Regions from separate parts of the Micromonospora sp. NPDC049175 genome, predicted to be linked through region 3. Evidence: riboswitches for the same ligand, from Rfam matches in the RefSeq annotation. Region 3 holds a riboswitch; each other region holds the start of a gene.

Region 1 (4,093 bases), on a different contig from region 3:
CGATGCGGGCGATGTCATCGGGGCCCAGGTCCCGTCGTCCGGCCAGTCGGCCGGTCACCCGCAGCCGTTGGGCCGCCCGACGTCGCTCGTCGCCGATGACGTTGCGGGCCACCCCGTAGAGCCAGCCGACCTGGCTACCCCGGTCCGGCCGGTAGCCGCCCGCCGACTCGATCACCGCGAGGAACACGTCGGCGGTCAGGTCGGCGGCGAGGTGCGGGTCGTCGACCCGCCGCGCCACGAACCGGCCCACCGCCTCCAGGTGCCGCCGGTAGAAGACCTCGAAGGCCACCGGATCGGCCCCGATGCCGGAGATGTCACCCCCCGCTTCGCCGGGCTCATTCACAGGCTGTCCTCTCTCGTAGCCTTCACACCTCTACTTCGTAAGACGGGCCGCTTGTGTTACCGAACGCTCCGGCCGACCGATCGGCCCCTCGCGCCGCCGACGCGGCACCGCGTACCCGCCCGCCCTGCGGCACCGCGTACCCGCCCGCCCTGCGGCGGCGCTGCCGGTCCGGTTGGGCAGCTGCCCTGGTGATGCGGCATCATCGAGGGCACCGGCGACTGGCGGCACGGGGATGGTCGAACCATCGGGGAGCCTCTCGCGGGCGTCGACCGCCTGGGCGCCTGCGTGGAGGAACATCATGACCACGACACGTGGATCCGCAGAGCACCACACCCCGGCGGGCACGGCCCGGCTCCTGCCGGGTGCTCCCGTCGCCGAAGCCGTCCTGGCCGAGACCGCCGCCGCTGCCACAGGCCTGCGCCGCCGCGGGATCACACCGAGCCTGGCCACGATTCTCGTCGGCGACGACGACGCCAGCGCCGGCTACATCTCCATCAAGCAGCGTCAGGCGGCCGAACTCGGGTTCGACTCCCCGCACGTGCACCTGCCCGCCACCGCCACCCAGGCCGAGCTGCACCAGGCCATCGCCCGCTTCAACACCGACCCGGCCGTGCACGGACTGCTCGTGCAGTACCCCGTTCCGGGCCATCTGGACTACGACGCGGCGCTACAGACAATCGACCCGGACAAGGACGTCGACGGCATGCACCCGCTGAACATGGGACGCCTCGCCGTCGGCCTGCCCGGCCCGCTGCCGTGCACCCCCGCCGGCATCGAAGCCCTCCTGGCGTACCACGAGATCCCCGTCGCCGGTCGCGAGGTCGTCATCCTCGGCCGGGGCGCCACCCTCGGCCGGCCCCTGGCGATGCTGCTCGCCCAGAAGCGCCCCACCGCCAACGCCGCCGTCACCGTCGTACACACGGGCGTGCCCGACTGGGCCCGCTACACCCGCCGCGCCGACATCCTCGTCGCCGCCGCCGGCGTACCCGGGATCGTGCGACCCGAGCACGTCAAGCCGGGCGCCGTCGTCATCGGCGCCGGCGTCCGCTACGACGGGCGACGCCTCCTGCCGGACGTGGACGAAGCGTGCGCCGAGGTCGCCGGCGCCATCACGCCCCGGGTCGGCGGGGTCGGTCCGACCACTGTCGCGATGCTCTTCCGCAACGCCGTGCGCGCCGCCGAGCGCGCGAGTCGGTAGCTATGCTGCCGGTGGCACAAACGTTGCGAGGTGCCCCCGCGCGAGTGGGGAGAATCGGGAAGCCGGTGTGAGTCCGGCACGGGCCCGCCGCGGTGACCGGGGAGCTGCCACCCACGCGTACCAGACGCAGCCACTGGCCCTGAGGGGCTGGGAAGGCGGGTGGCCAGCGCAGATCCGGGAGTCCGAAGACCGGCCTCGCGTCATGGGCCCCGTCAGGGGCGCGAGCGCAGCGGGAGCCTGCCGTGAACACCGGACTCTACGAGACCATCCACCGCCGCCGCGACGTACGTGCCCAGTTCACCGGGGCGCCGATCCCCTCCGAGACGCTGGATCGGATCCTCACGGCGGCGCACGCCGCGCCGAGCGTCGGTCTCTCCCAACCCTGGGACTTCATCCTGGTCCGCGATCCCGAGCTGCGGCAGGAGTTCCACCGACACGTGGAGCGGGAGCGGAACACCTTCGCGGCCACTCTCGACGGCCCGGCGGCGGAACGCTTCGCCCGGATCAAGATCGATGGTGTACGGGAGTCGACGTTGTCGGTCGTGGTCACGTACGACCCGGAGCGGGGTGGGCCGGCCGTGCTCGGTCGTCACGCGATCGCCGACGCCGGCCTCTACTCGGTCTGTCTGGCGATCCAGAACCTGTGGCTGGCCGCAACCGCCGAGCAGCTCGGGGTCGGCTGGGTCTCGTTCTACCGGGAGCCGTTCCTGCGCGAGCTGCTCGGCATCCCGGCCACCGTCCGCCCGGTGGCGTGGCTCTGCCTCGGCCCGGTCACCCATCTGGAGCAGACGCCGGACCTGGAGCGGCACGGCTGGCGTCAACGTCGCCCGCTGTCGTCGGTGATCCACCACGATCGTTGGTCCGGGTGACTGCAGCCCTGGGCGCGCAGCCGAGCGCGCGAGCCAGTAGCCCGGTTCCGCCGTTACCGCCAAGATCACTTAATGCTGAGTAGTCAGAACGGGTCGCCCACAACTACTCAGCATTAAGTGATCGAGGCGGCTACCTGCGCTCCTCGCCGCATCGGATGAGGCTCACCGGACCCAGCCCAGAAAGCGCCGGTGCAGCACCCCGGCGGACACCCAGGTCAGGTCCTCCGCAGCCCAGACCAGGTAGGACGCCATGTAGAGACCCAACGACACCGCCGCGCCATCGAACTCGGCACGCAGCTCGGTACGCCGGGTCCGACAGGGCCAAGGGGCGTCACAGCCGCCGCAGGTCCACAACGGAAGGACCGGGCCATGGGTGGTCACTGCACCCTGTTCGGGGAGAGGTCGGCGGCGGACCGGGCGTGCCAGCGGGCGACCCATTCCGCCTGGCAACAGGGGTACGGAGACAGCCGCGCCCGCCACCAGCGACAGCCCGCACAGAGGCCGTCAACGCCGGGCGAGTCCACGGACAGGATCGGCCCGAGGTGATCCTCGATCATTCCTGCTCCTCCCCTGGCCAGTGGCCGCGCCGGATCGGGATGCGGTGTCTAGCTCGGCACGGCAGGTCCGCCCCGCATCGGCAGATCCGCCGCCACCGCCGCCATGACCAGACCGGCCGATGTCGCCGAGCGAAGGTCAGCGCCACCGCCAGCAGGTAGTCGTCGTACGGCACATGCTTCGGCACCCGACCTCCCGGCGAGTTGTCCCGCCGTTGCCTGGCGTGACCACTCCACCACACACCACTCGATGATGTCTTGTCAATCTGCAAGTGACGATAGTCAAGTGTAAGTTGCGCTTAGTTTCAGGCCGTGAAGCGACCGCGCTTGTACGGGCCTGGCGAGTTGGCCGCCCTGTTCAACGTGTCGCGGCAGCGGGTCCTGCAGATCACCCGCCGACCCGGCTTCCCTGAGCCGATGGCCCGCCTGATCGGGACGACCATCTGGGATGCGGACGAGGTAGACGACTGGGCCAAGCACAACCGCCCACCACGCCCAACCGAGGGCGACGAAGACCGCTGACACGGATGCGCTTACCGCACGCCCTGCCGGACTGGGTCCGTCAGCACCTGGACCTCGGAGGTGACGTGACGCGTGAGAGGTCTATGCCACCAGCCAGAGGTCATCCCCGAAGTTCTTGAATACGCATCGTGGTGCGCGACAGCATGAATCCCATCGGGTCAGCCCTTCACTTCAGAAGAGGTGCCTGGATGCGGATCATTCGCAGCATCCCGCAGTTGGGGCCTCAGGCTCTCCCGCTCCCGGCGACCTCCTCGTCGTCATTCTTGCCTGCGGCGCTCTTAGCTCCCCCCGAAACCAGCATCAAGATGATGGCGCCGGCGATCACCCAGGGCCAATAGTTGGTCTCCTCGCTGGGGCGCTTCTCGGCCCAGGTGCGAACGTCCAGGTGGACCGTAGTGCGGCCGCCGTCACGACGCAGCCGCTTGACAGTCAGGAGACTTCTTCTGCCGGCGTCAGTGAGCACACAATAACGCGCACCCACCTTCAACTCTTTGAACGGTATGGCACCATCCGGGACATAGTCGGTATTTGCCGAACACATACTGAAAGTCGCTGCTGCGGATCCCTCGACCACCGCGATCTGGGCGCCAGCATTCAGACTCCGGAC
Region 2 (4,093 bases), on a different contig from region 3:
GTCGGCGGCGGGCACGTACCGCAGTCGGGCGTGGCGTACGGCGATCCCGGCCACCCGGGCGGCCCGGTCGGCGTCGGCCGCGTAGACCGACAGCCCGTCGGCGTCGATCTGCTTGAACGAGAACGGCACGCTGACGATCCGGCCGTCGAACTCGGGGATGGCCACCTGCATGGCCGCGTCCAACGGGGACAGACCGGCGTCGCTGCCGGCCCACTGCTCGCGGGTGCTGGTCAGGCACAGCGCCTGGATGATCGGCACGTCCAGGGCGGCCAGGGCGCCGACGTCCCAGGCGTCCTCGTCGCCGCCACCGGAGGCGTCCGCGGCGACCGCGCCACCGGCCGCGAGCACGGTGACCAGCAGCGCGTCGCAGCGGGCGAAGAGCCCGAGCGGGCCCGCGCCCGTGGTCAGCCCCCGCAGCGAGCCGCAGAAGATCGGCAGCGGGTTGCCGCCGGCTCGGTGGACCGCGTCGGCGAGGACGTCGACGAAGTCGGTGTTGCCGGCGAGGGCGTGCGCCCGGTAGAAGACGATCCCCACGGTGGGCCGTCGCGGGTCGGTCGGGTGCTCGCCGTGCACGCCGTACGCCGGGGTCGGCGCGGGCGGGGCGAACCCCTCGCCGGTGAGCAGCACCGTGTCGGAGAGGAACCGGGCCAACTGCGCCAGGTTGTCCGGCCCGCCCTCGACCAGGTACGCCAGCGCCTGGGTGACGACCCCGGACGGCACTGTGGAGATGGCCATCAGCTCCGCGTCGGGCAGCGCCTCGCCGCCGAGCACCACCGTCGGCACACCCGTGGCGAGCACCGCGGCGAGACCGTCCGGCCACGCCTGCCGACCGCCGAGCAGGCGTACGACGACGAGGGCGACCCCGTCGAGCAGGGCGGGCACCTCGTCGGCGGCGACCCGCGCGGGGTTGGCGAGCCGGTAGTCGGCGCCGCTGGCGCGGGCGGCCAGCAGGTCGGTGTCGGCGGTGGAGAGCAGCAGGATGCGCACGGCAGGCTCCGGAGAGTGACGCCCCGGCCGCCACGGAGGCGGCCCGGACGAAGCGGGTGGGTACGGCGTCAGCCGGTACGACGGCCCGGGTGGACGGCATGCCGACGCGGACGTCGGGGCCGGTCAGCGCCAGGCGTTCGACTCAGCGGTACCGAAAGCCAACGGCCTGGCGTACGCCGCGGCGGCCGGCCCGAGACGTGCCGGCGCGGCCGGCCGTGGGCGCGGCGCAGCGCCCGCGATGCGGGTCATGACGATGATCGTCGATGAATGAGACGCTGTGCGTCATCGGGTCCTCCTCGGGTGTCCACGCCCTGGGGCACATCCCGACGGCCGAAGTATCCTGGCTTCCGGATCGACGCTCTCCCCCGGCCTTCCAGCCGCAGACACACGGCCGTGACTCACGAGGGGGGATCGCTCCCCGGTGACAGTGGCGGGACCGCGTCGGAATCGCACCGACTTCCTTCACTGCCGTCAGGCCGCGAATGCTGCCACACCGCCGCGCCGCCGGTCAACGCCGACCCCGGCGTCGTCCGGCCACGCTCACCACATTGACCTGCGGAAATATCGGCGCGCAGGGGTCGCCTGACGCACCAGACGGCAAGCTGATGGGCCGGTGGCGGAGGGCGCCCGCAGAGGGGGTCGAGTGCCTGTGCGGCTCCTCTTTGCCACTCAGCCGTCGCGACCGCCTGAGCGGACGAGCCTGAGCCGGGGACCCGCCTCAGCGGGCGTGGCGTTCCGGGTGGGCGCGGCTCCACACCCGCATCCGTTCCGGATAGCCGGTGCGGCCCGCCTCGTACAGCGGCACCGCGTGCTTGCGGGCGATGGACCCCGCCGCCCGTGGTGTGCCGGTGCGGCGCCGGATCCACTCCCCGTCGTGGGCGATCGCCACCACCGTGGTGTCCGTCGCGGTGGTCTCCGGCTCCAGGTAGAACTCCACCCCGCGCCGGCTCGTGACGAACGCCTCCAGCGCGGCGAGGTCGTCCCGGGTCGCCTCCCGGTCCAGCTTCGTCGGGGTCGCTTCGGCACCCCGTGACCGCCGACTGAACCAGCTCATGCCCCACCCCTTCCCTCGACGCCCCTCCAGTGCAGCACCAAATCCTGGCAATACGCTGCACGCCGGGTGGGAGACAGCTGACCCGACGAGGGTTGGAACCCGCCGAGCGTGGGCGGTGTCATGAGTGTGATCCCGAACGGAGGTTCCCCTGGACGACGAGGCGCTCGTCACCCGCGCTCGCGCAGGTGACCTGGAGGCGTACGACCTGCTGGTCGCTCGGCACACCGCGTCCGCGTACCGGACGGCGGTGCTGCTCGGCGCGGGCTCGGACTCCGAGGACGTCACCCAGGAGGCGTTTGTGAAGGCGTACCGCAAGTTGTCCCGTTATCGGGGCGAGTCGTCCTTCCGGTCCTGGTTGCTCGCGATCGTCGCCAACGAGACCCGCAACCTGCACCGGTCGCGCGGCCGGCGCGACGGGCTCGTCCTGCGCGCCGCGGCGGCGGACCCGGCGTCGGAGATCGCCGAGGACGACGCGGTGGGTGCGGTCCTCGCCGGGGAGCGCCGCGCCGCGCTGGTGCGGGCCCTACGGCAACTTCCGGTACGCGACCGTGAGGTGATCGTCTGCCGGTTCTTCCTCGACCTCAGCGAGGAGGAGACGGTGGCGACGCTGGGCTGGCCCCGGGGCACGGTGAAGTCGCGCACGTCCCGGGCCCTGGCGAAGCTTCGCGGCCTCCTCGACCGGGAGGAGGTCCGGCATGGGTGACCTCGAACGGGAACTGCGTGACCTGTCCACCTGGCTGGAGACGCCCGAGCCGCCCGACGTGCGCGCCCAGGTCCGCGAACGGCTCCACCGGCCGGCGTTGCGGTGGCGTCCGCTCGCCGCGGCGGCGCTGGCCGCCGTACTGGTGGCGGTGTTGCCGCCGACCCGTGCCGCCGTCGCCGACGTGGTGTCCGGGCTGCTGCGCTTCGCCGGCGTCAGCATCGCCGTCTCGCCCGACCAGACGACGCCCAGCGGCGTCGCGTCGCCGCTGCCCGGGCAGCGGATCGCCGGTCTGGACGAGGCACGACGAGCGGTACGGTTCCCGATCCGCCTGCCGGCGAAGCTGGGGCCGCCCGAGCGGGTGGTCGTCGCCGACCCCGACCCCACGGGCACCTGCCGGGTGGCGACGTTGCTCTACGACGGTGGCGCGCTGCGCATCGACGCGTTCGACGGTCGTCTCAACCTGTCCTTCCACAAGGAGGTCATCCCGCCGGGAGCGGAGTGGGTCGAGGTCAACGGCGACTTCGCGGTGTGGGTCGACGGCCCGCACGTGCTGTCGTACGTGGACCGGGCGGGCACGGTCCACAAGGAGAGCGCCCGGCTGGCCGCCTCGACCCTGATCTGGCAGGACGCCGACGTGAGCTACCGGCTCGAGGGCGCCCGCACCCAGGCCGAGGCGATCGAGATCGCCCGTTCGCTGCGCTAGGAACCGGACGGGCGCGACAGGTGTCCTCAAGATACGAGTCGCCGACGCGGTACGGAGGGATCGAGATGAGTTCATGGGGCAGGTCGCTGCTGGCGGCATCCATGGTGCTGCTGGCGGGTTGCACGACCACGGCCAGCGGCGGGTCGGCGGCACCGTCCGCCACCACCGCCACCACCGCGGCGAGCGCGGCAGGCGCCACGGGCGCGGCGAGCGCCGCGACGGGCTGCCATTCGCGGATCGAGACGACGTCGCTGCCCGACTGGGCGGACGCCGGGTTCCACGGGGGCAGCCAGGTCCCGCACGTCTTCGGCAAGACTGGCGACATCCTGGCGGTGTTGTTCGCCCAACCGCTGCGCCAGGTCCGCGAGGACGGGTCGAACAACAAGATCCTGTGGGTGGCCCGCGCCTCCACGACCTCACCCGACCCGACCGCGCCGTCGACCCTGGTGATCACCGCGACGCTGGACGGCACCGCCACCCGGGTGACCCGAGAGGTCGCCGGCGGTCCGGGCCCGTCGATCATCGACATGCCGCAGGCCGGGTGCTGGCATCTCGACCTGCGCTGGTCCGGGCACACCGACACGATGGACCTGGTCTACGCCCCCTGAGCTACGTACCGTGGCGGCCATGGTGACTCTGCTCGACG
Region 3 (4,093 bases):
TCCCGGGCGGCCGGTGAGTCGAACGGCAGCCGCAGCGCGAAGAAGACGTCCTGGAGACCCATCAGCCCGAGCCCGACCGGCCGCCAGCGGGGGTTGCTCGCCGCCGCCTGCGCGGTCGGGTAGTAGTTGATGTCGATGACCCGGTCGAGGAAGGTGACGGCGGTACGGACCGTGGCGCGCAGCCGCTCCCAGTCGATGCCGCCGTCGGTGAGGTGCGCGGCGAGGTTCACCGAGCCGAGGTTGCACACGGCGGTCTCGGCGTCACTGGACACCTCGATGATCTCGGTGCAGAGGTTGGACAGGTGCACCACGTTGCCGTCTTCGGCGGTCTGGTTGCAGAGCCGGTTGGCGGCGTCCTTGAACGTCATCCACCCGTTGCCGGTCTGGGCCAGGGTGCGCATCATCTTCCCGTACAGCTCCCGCGCCGGGACCTGCCGCACGTGGCGGCCCTGCGCCTCGGCCTGGCGGTACGCGGCGTCGAACCGCTCCCCCCACAGGTCGGGCAGCTCGGGCACCTCGTGCGGGTCGAACAGCGACCACATCTCGTCGGCCTCGACCCGGCGCATGAACTCGTCCGGGACCCAGTTGGCCAGGTTGAGGTTGTGGGTGCGCCGGGCGTCCTCGCCGGTGTTGTCCCGCAGTTGCAGGAACTCCTCGATGTCCGGGTGCCACGGCTCCAGGTAGACGCAGGCCGCGCCCTTGCGCCGGCCGCCCTGGTTGACGGCGGCGACGCTCGCGTCCAGCGTGCGCAGCCACGGCACGATCCCGTTGGACTGCCCGTTGGTGCCGCGGATCAGCGCGCCCCGGGAGCGCACCCGGGAGTACGCGATGCCGATGCCGCCGGCGAACTTGGACAGGTTGGCGACCTGGGCGTAGCGCTGGTAGATCGAGTCCAGCTCGTCGCGTGGGGAGTCGACCAGATAGCAGGAGGACATCTGGGTGTGCCGGGTGCCGGAGTTGAACAACGTCGGTGAGCTGGGCAGATAGGCCAGGCTGGACATGAGTCGGTAGAAGTCGACGGCCTCGTCCGGCGTCTGGGACAGCCCGCAGGCCACCCGCAGCAGCCAGTACTGCGGGGTCTCCAGCACCAGGCGGCTGGTGGGGTGGCGCAGCAGGTACCTGTCGTACACCGTGCGCAGGCCGAAGTACTCGAACCGCCGGTCACCGTCCGGATCGACGGCGTCGTCGAGCATCGGGGCGTGCGCGGCGACGAACGCGGCGGTGTCGTCGCCGATCAGGCCCTCGGCGTGGCCGATCCGGATCGCCGCGCTGAACGAGGTCACGCCCTGCCGACGGACCTCCTTGCCGACGTAGCTGGAGAGCAGCCGGGCGGCGAGGCGGGAGTACTGCGGTTCCTCGCCGATCATCTCGGCCGCGGTCTGGATGGAGAGCCGGTCCAGCTCGGCAGTCGTCGCGCCGTCGTACAGGCCGCTGATCGTGCGGGTGGCGACCCGCATGGGGTCGACGTCGGTCAGGTCGTCGGCCCACCGCTCGACCGCCCGGACGATCTTGTTGACGTCCACGGATTCGGTGGCGCCGTTGCGCTTGCGGACCTGCATCGGCGTCCGCCGTACGGCCGGGTCGCCGACTGCCGGGACTACCTCGGTGACTGTCACCACTCACTCCTCGCGAGTTCGAGACCTGATGGCCCCTCGAACGCGTGGAGACAGACACCGGCGGACGCCACGCCGGGACGGCGTGGGTCAGGTGGCGTCGGCCGTCCCACGCGGCCTCGGACCGCCGCTCACCCGGGTGTGGGTACGCGGCGCGCTGGCAGGTCTTCGGACTCGTGGGCACGACCGGGTTGGCCGGTCTCCTACTGGCCGTCGCTTCCCAGGCCGATTCGTGGCCCAGTGCTCATGACGGCTGTCGTTCCCACTCACCGCTGCGGGACAGTCCCGGATTTCCACCGGGTTCCCTCTTGCCTCGACCGCTCGGGCTGAGCGGTCGAACCAGCTGCGCTCGACACCATATATAGGGACGCTGCCGTTGTCACACCCCACATGTCGGTCTCGGGCGTGTCGACGGCGACGCCCGTGATGGTCGTCACCGGCCACGCCTACCGGGCCGGGTCCCGTCGACGCGCGGCCGGCGAACGCCCGCGCGGCACGCGGCAGGCCGAGCGGGTGTCGACATTCGGAAAGGTGTGATGTATTAAGTCTTTAGATGTAAAGACCCCTACCCATACTCGACGGTCAATGCAACTTTCCGGAGTGGACATCCAATCTTCCGGACCACTATCCACTTCTCGCGTCACCGTCCCCATCGGTCTCGGGGCGCCTCCGCAGCCCGCGGCGTCGCCGGCAGTCAGGGCGTCTACCAGCGCGACACAGACCGCCATCGCCCCGGCCGGGGCCTGCGGACCAGGCACGTCGACCACGCCGACGGCACGTCGACGAATCAGCGGCGCGGGAAAAACATTAGATGTCTTCGATTCCCGGGTGATCGACGTCGTTGACGCGTCGGATTGACCCTCCGTATACTCCCAGAGATCATCTGATCTTTAGCCTAACCGGGCGAGGAGCGCATGCCGCAGATCACCGCCGTCACCGTCGAGGACGTCCGCTTCCCCACCTCCCTGACCGCTGACGGCTCCGACGCCATGAACAAGGACGGCGACTACTCGGCGGCCTATGTCGTCCTGCACACCGACGGCGTCGACAGCACCGGTGCGCCACTCGCGGGCCACGGTCTGACCTTCACCATCGGCCGGGGCAACGACATCGTCGTCGCGGCGGCCGTCCACCAGGCACAGCGTCTCGTGGGCGTGGACGTCGCGACGATGGCGTCGGACATGGGCGCGGTCTACCGCCTGCTCACCTCCGACTCGCAACTGCGGTGGCTCGGCCCGGAGAAGGGCGTCGTCCACCTGTCGCTGGCCGCCGTGCTGAACGCGTCGTGGGACCTGGTCGCCCGGGTCGCCGGCAAGCCGCTGTGGCGGCTGCTCGTCGACATGTCCCCCGAGGAACTCGTCGACATCGCGGACCTGCGCTACCTGTCCGACGCGCTGACCCGGGACGAGGCGCTGGCCATCCTGCGCGCCAAGGAGGGCACGAAGGCGGCCCGTCTCGCCGAGCTCGACCGGACGGGCTACCCCGCCTACACCACCTCGGCCGGCTGGCTCGGCTACGGCGACGACAAGCTGCGCCGGCTGTGCCAGGAGGCGGTGGACACCGGCTACGGCTACGTCAAGCTGAAGGTGGGCGCCAACCTCGAGGACGACATCCGCCGGTGCGGCATCGCCCGGGAGATCCTCGGCCCGGACCGCAACCTGATGATCGACGCCAACCAGGTGTGGGACGTCGGTCAGGCCATCGAGTGGGTCAAGGCCCTCGCCCAGTTCGAGCCACTGTGGATCGAGGAGCCGACCAGCCCCGACGACATCCTGGGCCACGCCGCCGTCCGCCGCGCCGTCGCTCCGATCGGAGTCGCCACCGGCGAGCACTGCCACAACCGGGTGATGTTCAAGCAGTTGTTCCAGGCCGAGGCCATCGACTTCTGCCAACTGGACACCGGCAGGTTGGCAAGCATCAACGAGATCGTCGCCGTGCTGCTGCTCGCCGCGAAGTTCGACATCCCCGTGTGCCCCCACGCCGGCGGTGTCGGGCTGTGCGAGATGGTCCAGCACGTGTCGGTGCTCGACTACGTCGCGATCTCCGGAGATCTCACCAACCGGGTGACCGAGTTCGTCGACCACCTGCACGAGCACTTCACCGACCCGTGCATCATCCAGGACACCGGCTCGGGCAGCGGTTACGTCCTGCCCCGCCAGCCCGGCTACTCCACCCGGATGCGCCAGGAGTCGGTCGAGCTCTACCGGTTCCCCGACGGCGGCTACTGGGCGACGACAGACCCGACTACGGTGTCTTCTCCGGAGTCGTACGTGATCGCGGGTGGGACGGCCACGCCCGCCGGCCGCTAGGGGGATGTCATGTCGCGCACCGACGAGGTGGTGAACGGCATCAAGCGGATGATCCTCGAAGGGCACTTCAAGCCCGGGGACCGCCTGCCCATCGAGAAGGACCTCGCCGAGTCGCTCGGCGTCTCGCGGGGCTCGCTGCGCGAGGGGATGTCGGCTCTGTCGATCCTCGGC
Region 4 (4,093 bases), on a different contig from region 3:
TCTGGACGGCGCTGACGTTCCTCCTCAGCGGCCCGCCGTTCCGCTACCCGGTAGCGGTGGTCGGGTTGTTCGGGTTGGCCGGCCTCGCTGGTGTCCTTTCCGGCCTGCACGGTGGTCGTCTGCACGACCGGGGCTTGTCGCTTCCGGCCACCGGCGCGGCCTGGGTCCTTGCCCTCGGCGCCTTCGTCGTCGCGACATTCGCCGGCCGGTCGGTCACACTGATCATCATCGTGATCATCGTGATCGATGTCGCCCTCCAGACGCAGGCCCTCCTCAACCGGGCGCGGCTGTTCGCCCTCTCCCCCGAAGCCCGCAGCCGGCTCAACACGGCGTTGGCCACCGGCAACTTCATCGGCGGCGCGATCGGCTCCGCCGCCGGGACCATGCTCTGGTCCGCCGGCGGCTGGGCAGCGGTAACGATCACGGGAGCGGCACTGTGCTGTTTCGCGCTCACCGTCTGGGCGTTGGGACGTCGCGGTCCACTCGTGATCGGGCTTCGCCCGGACGGACCGCGCGCCACCTGACCACGTCGCCCGTCACGAACGGCTCCGCTCAACCGGCGATGTCCACGACCACCTTGCCGTTGGCGGTGCCGCTGGCGACCAGTCGGTGGGCGTCCAGGACCGTGTCGAGCGTGAACGTGCGCGGATCCAGTCGCGGGCGCAGGGCGCCGGCGTCGGCAAGCGTCGCGATCTCGCGCAGAATGTCGCCCTGGTGTTCGCGCCCGCGCCCGGTCAGCATCGGCAGCAGGGTGAACACGCCGGAGTAGGTGGCTCCCCGGAACGACAGCGGGGCGAGCGAGTGGGTCCCCCAGCCCAGCGCGCTGACCACGTGTCCGTGATAGGTGCGCACCGCCGCGAAGGACACGTCGAGGGTCGAGCCGCCCACGTTGTCGGCGATGATGTCGAACCCCGCCCCGTCGGTGTATCTCTGCACGTACTCCTCGACGCTTGTCGAGGTGTAGTCGATCGCCACCGCGCCCAGGCTCTCGATCAGACTAATGCTCGCCGGCCCACCCGTGGCGTACGCCTCCGCGCCGCGAGCCTGGGCGAGTTGGACGCTCACGTATCCGACACCGCCGGCGCCGCCGTGCACAAGCACCTTCTGCCCGGCACGGACTCCGGCCCGGTCGACAAGCCCCTCCCAGGAGGTGATCGCCGCCAGGGGCAACGCGGCGGCCTCCCGCATCGAGAGGGTTTTCGGCTTGCGGGCCAGGAGCCGCGCGTCCACGGCGGCGTATTCGGCAAGCGACCCCTGGAGGTCGCCCACTCCCCCGCACAGCCCGTACACCTCGTCCCCCGGCGCGAAGTCGGTCACGTCGGCACCGGCCGCCGCGACGACGCCGGCGAGGTCCAGGCCGAGCACCGCCGGAGGCTGGACGCGCGCGTGCGCGGCCTTTCCCGCCTGGATCTTCGTGTCGAGCGGGTTGACCCCGCTGGCGACGATCCGCACCAGCACCTGCCCGCGCTCGGGGATGGGTCTGTCGATCTCCTCGACCAGGAGCGGAACGTCGAACTCCCGCAGCACCGCAGCGCGCATAACCATCCACACTCTCCGTGACCGAGTCTTCACGTGGACGCTATCCGACCAGATCGACGGCGGGGCGGGTTCCTCGGACCGGCCAGCACCGCGACGGGGGGCCGAACGCGGGTCAGCCGTCGTCGGCGCCGTCGAGCAGCGCGCGTCGCAGCGCCAGCCGGTGCTCGCGGCGGATCTCCGCCTCCCGGTACCGTCGCCGGTCCCCGTCGGTCTCGGGCAGCAGCGGCGGCACCGTACGGGGCTGGCCGTCGTCGTCGATGGCGACCATGACCAGGTGGGCGGTGGCCACGTCGGTGGGTGGCACCGCCCGGTCCCATCGGTCGGCGGTCACCTTGACGGCCACCTCCATCGAACTGCGGCCGGCCCAGGTGATCCGGGCGTCGACGTGCACGACGTCGCCGACCCGTACCGCGCGCAGGAACGCGGTCTCGTCGATGGCGGCGGTCACCGCCGGCCCGTCGGAGTGCCGGGCGGCGACCACACCGGCGACGGAGTCGATGAGGTTGAGGATCCGGCCGCCGTGCACCGTACCCATCAGGTTCGTGTGGTGCTGGTCCATGATCTGCGACAGGGTCAGGTGCGACGCCGACGGCGCTCGGCCGGCGATCGTGGTGGTGTCGTGCACAGCGGTAGTCCGTCCCTCGGGAAACCACGCCGCCGGTCGCGGACACACGCTGACGAGGACCTGGCCGTGCGCCACACGCACGGCCCGTCACCGGCTCAGCCCACCCGCGAGGCCGACGGCAGCGCACACGGTTGTGTACGCGGCGCCGGCAGGTCTTCGGACTCGCGGGCCTGACCGGTCGTGCCGGTCCCCTACTGGCCGTCGCTTCCCAGGCCGCTGGCCCAGTGCTGATGACGGCTGTCGTTCCCACTCACCGCTGCGGGGCAGCCCCGGATTTCCACCGGGTTCCCTCTTACGACGCCCAGCCGGTCAGGACGGGGCGAACCAGCGCCGTCGGCAGCATAGCTGGCCAGGGAATCTGTCCACCGGGGGCATCGTGCCGCAGCGGCCCGCGTGCTCGTCGTCAACTTTTGTCGTTCGAGGAAGAAGATCGCCACCTCTTGAAAAAAGTCTCGCGAGGGTGAGGATATCCAGATGCGTCGTCTCCCCCAGACTTGCGGCCGGGTGGTCTCGGGCCTCCTCGCGTTCCTCCTCGCCTCGGCGGTCGCCCTCCTCGCGTCCGCCCAACCCGCCGCGGCGCACGGGACCCTCGCCGCGTCCACGCCGGCGAGCGGGACCACCGTGCGCGAGCCGTTCACGGAGGTGCGGCTCTCCTTCACCGAGAAGGCCGCCGCCAACGCGTTCTTCACGGTCACCGCCCCGGGTGGCACCCGGGTCGACAACGGCTGGTCGCAGGGGGAACCCAAACCGCTGGAGAAGCCGGTACGGGAGTACTTCCTGGTCAACGGGCAGTTCGAGCCGCGGGAGTACACGACGGGGTTCCCCGCGGTGGTGAGCGTCGCCCACCTGCCCGCCAAGGGCCAGTACTCGGTGAGCTATCTGTCGGTCGCCTCGGACGGCGACACCGTGCGGGGCACCCTGACCTTCCGCTACGACGGGCGGGTGACGGCGGCGCCGAAGGGATGGAGCCCGCCGTCGACCCAGCCGGACCCGGCCCTGGTGGCCGCCGCCGAGCAGCACAACAGCGGGCAGGCCTCGGCGGTGCCGACCACCGCGGACGATCCGTCGAGCCCGCCGGCTGCGGCAGCTCCGTCGACCGGGTCCACCGAGGAGAGCGGCCGCGGAACGGTGGCCCTGGCCGGCTGGGCGGTGGTGGTCGCGGCGGCCCTGGCGGTGGCCGGGTACGTCGTCTGGCGTCGCCGATCGGCCTCCGCCGGCACATCCACCGGCCGGCGCCGTACCTCGGCGGCGACCTCCGGTCGACGCGGCGGTGGTGCCCGTTCTACGACCAAGGCCGGCGCGGGCCGGACCGTCGGGGCCAAGGCTGTCGGGGGCAAGACCAGCGGGGGCAAGACCAGCGGGGGCCGGGCTGTCGGCGGCAAGACCGTCGGTGGCAAGGTCGGCGTCGTCGCGCCGGTCACGGGCGACAGGGGGCAACCCGCCACCGTGCCGGCGGCGCGCAAGAGCAACACGGTCGTCACGGCCCGCACGGGCGTCGCGGCCGATCCGACGCCGATCGATCAGACCGGCGGCGGTACGGACGGCGAGCCGACGGTCGAGCCCGGACCACGGCCCGACACGGACCTCGCGGCCGCGACCCCGGGGTCCCGGCTGACCAACACCCACCTGGCGCTGCTCGTCGGCGGGCTGGTGATCGCTCTGCTGGCCGGGTTCGGGCTGGCCCGCATCGGGACCGGCGACGGGAACCCGGCGGACCGCAGCGCCCGGCAGCCCGCCGGCGCTCCGCCCGCCCCGGGCCAGGAGGGCGCCGCGAACGACGGGCACCAACACCCGGCGGGCACCGGTCCGCACACGCACCGGGGTGACGGCGCGACGGGCGAGACGCTGGCGACCGGCACGACGGTCAGCGCCGGCGGGTACACCCTGCAACCACTGGAGCGAACCCAACCCCCAGGTGTACGCGCGGAC

The links. Region 3 has a riboswitch for cobalamin ahead of ACGFH8_RS19415 (ribonucleoside-diphosphate reductase subunit alpha). Riboswitches for the same ligand answer to the same signal wherever they lie in the genome.
Region 1: another riboswitch for cobalamin. It lies ahead of bluB (5,6-dimethylbenzimidazole synthase); the one in region 3 lies ahead of ACGFH8_RS19415 (ribonucleoside-diphosphate reductase subunit alpha).
Region 2: another riboswitch for cobalamin. It lies ahead of cobN (cobaltochelatase subunit CobN); the one in region 3 lies ahead of ACGFH8_RS19415 (ribonucleoside-diphosphate reductase subunit alpha).
Region 4: another riboswitch for cobalamin. It lies ahead of ACGFH8_RS00715 (acyl-CoA thioesterase); the one in region 3 lies ahead of ACGFH8_RS19415 (ribonucleoside-diphosphate reductase subunit alpha).

What each region holds. Positions count from the first base shown of each region.
Region 1 is NZ_JBICSY010000013.1:14,998-19,090, reverse strand. Features, by position in the region: gene ACGFH8_RS32610 (RNA polymerase sigma factor) at 1-343, opposite strand, end outside; gene ACGFH8_RS32605 (bifunctional 5,10-methylenetetrahydrofolate dehydrogenase/5,10-methenyltetrahydrofolate cyclohydrolase) at 642-1,541, shown strand; cobalamin riboswitch at 1,553-1,754, shown strand; gene bluB (5,6-dimethylbenzimidazole synthase) at 1,784-2,410, shown strand; gene ACGFH8_RS32595 (hypothetical protein) at 2,573-2,791, opposite strand; gene ACGFH8_RS32590 (DNA-binding protein) at 3,277-3,486, shown strand; gene ACGFH8_RS32585 (hypothetical protein) at 3,710-4,093, opposite strand, start outside.
Region 2 is NZ_JBICSY010000006.1:164,652-168,744, forward strand. Features, by position in the region: gene cobN (cobaltochelatase subunit CobN) at 1-987, opposite strand, end outside; cobalamin riboswitch at 1,321-1,450, opposite strand; gene ACGFH8_RS24045 (hypothetical protein) at 1,706-2,041, opposite strand; gene ACGFH8_RS24050 (RNA polymerase sigma factor) at 2,289-2,744, shown strand; gene ACGFH8_RS24055 (hypothetical protein) at 2,737-3,447, shown strand; gene ACGFH8_RS24060 (hypothetical protein) at 3,513-4,055, shown strand; gene ACGFH8_RS24065 (metallophosphoesterase) at 4,075-4,093, shown strand, end outside.
Region 3 is NZ_JBICSY010000004.1:525,621-529,713, reverse strand. Features, by position in the region: gene ACGFH8_RS19415 (ribonucleoside-diphosphate reductase subunit alpha) at 1-1,559, opposite strand, end outside; cobalamin riboswitch at 1,755-1,972, opposite strand; gene ACGFH8_RS19410 (L-fuconate dehydratase) at 2,528-3,922, shown strand; gene ACGFH8_RS19405 (FadR/GntR family transcriptional regulator) at 3,932-4,093, shown strand, end outside.
Region 4 is NZ_JBICSY010000001.1:169,185-173,277, forward strand. Features, by position in the region: gene ACGFH8_RS00705 (MFS transporter) at 1-524, shown strand, start outside; gene ACGFH8_RS00710 (zinc-dependent alcohol dehydrogenase family protein) at 553-1,545, opposite strand; gene ACGFH8_RS00715 (acyl-CoA thioesterase) at 1,652-2,098, opposite strand; cobalamin riboswitch at 2,294-2,508, opposite strand; gene ACGFH8_RS00720 (copper resistance protein CopC) at 2,639-4,093, shown strand, end outside.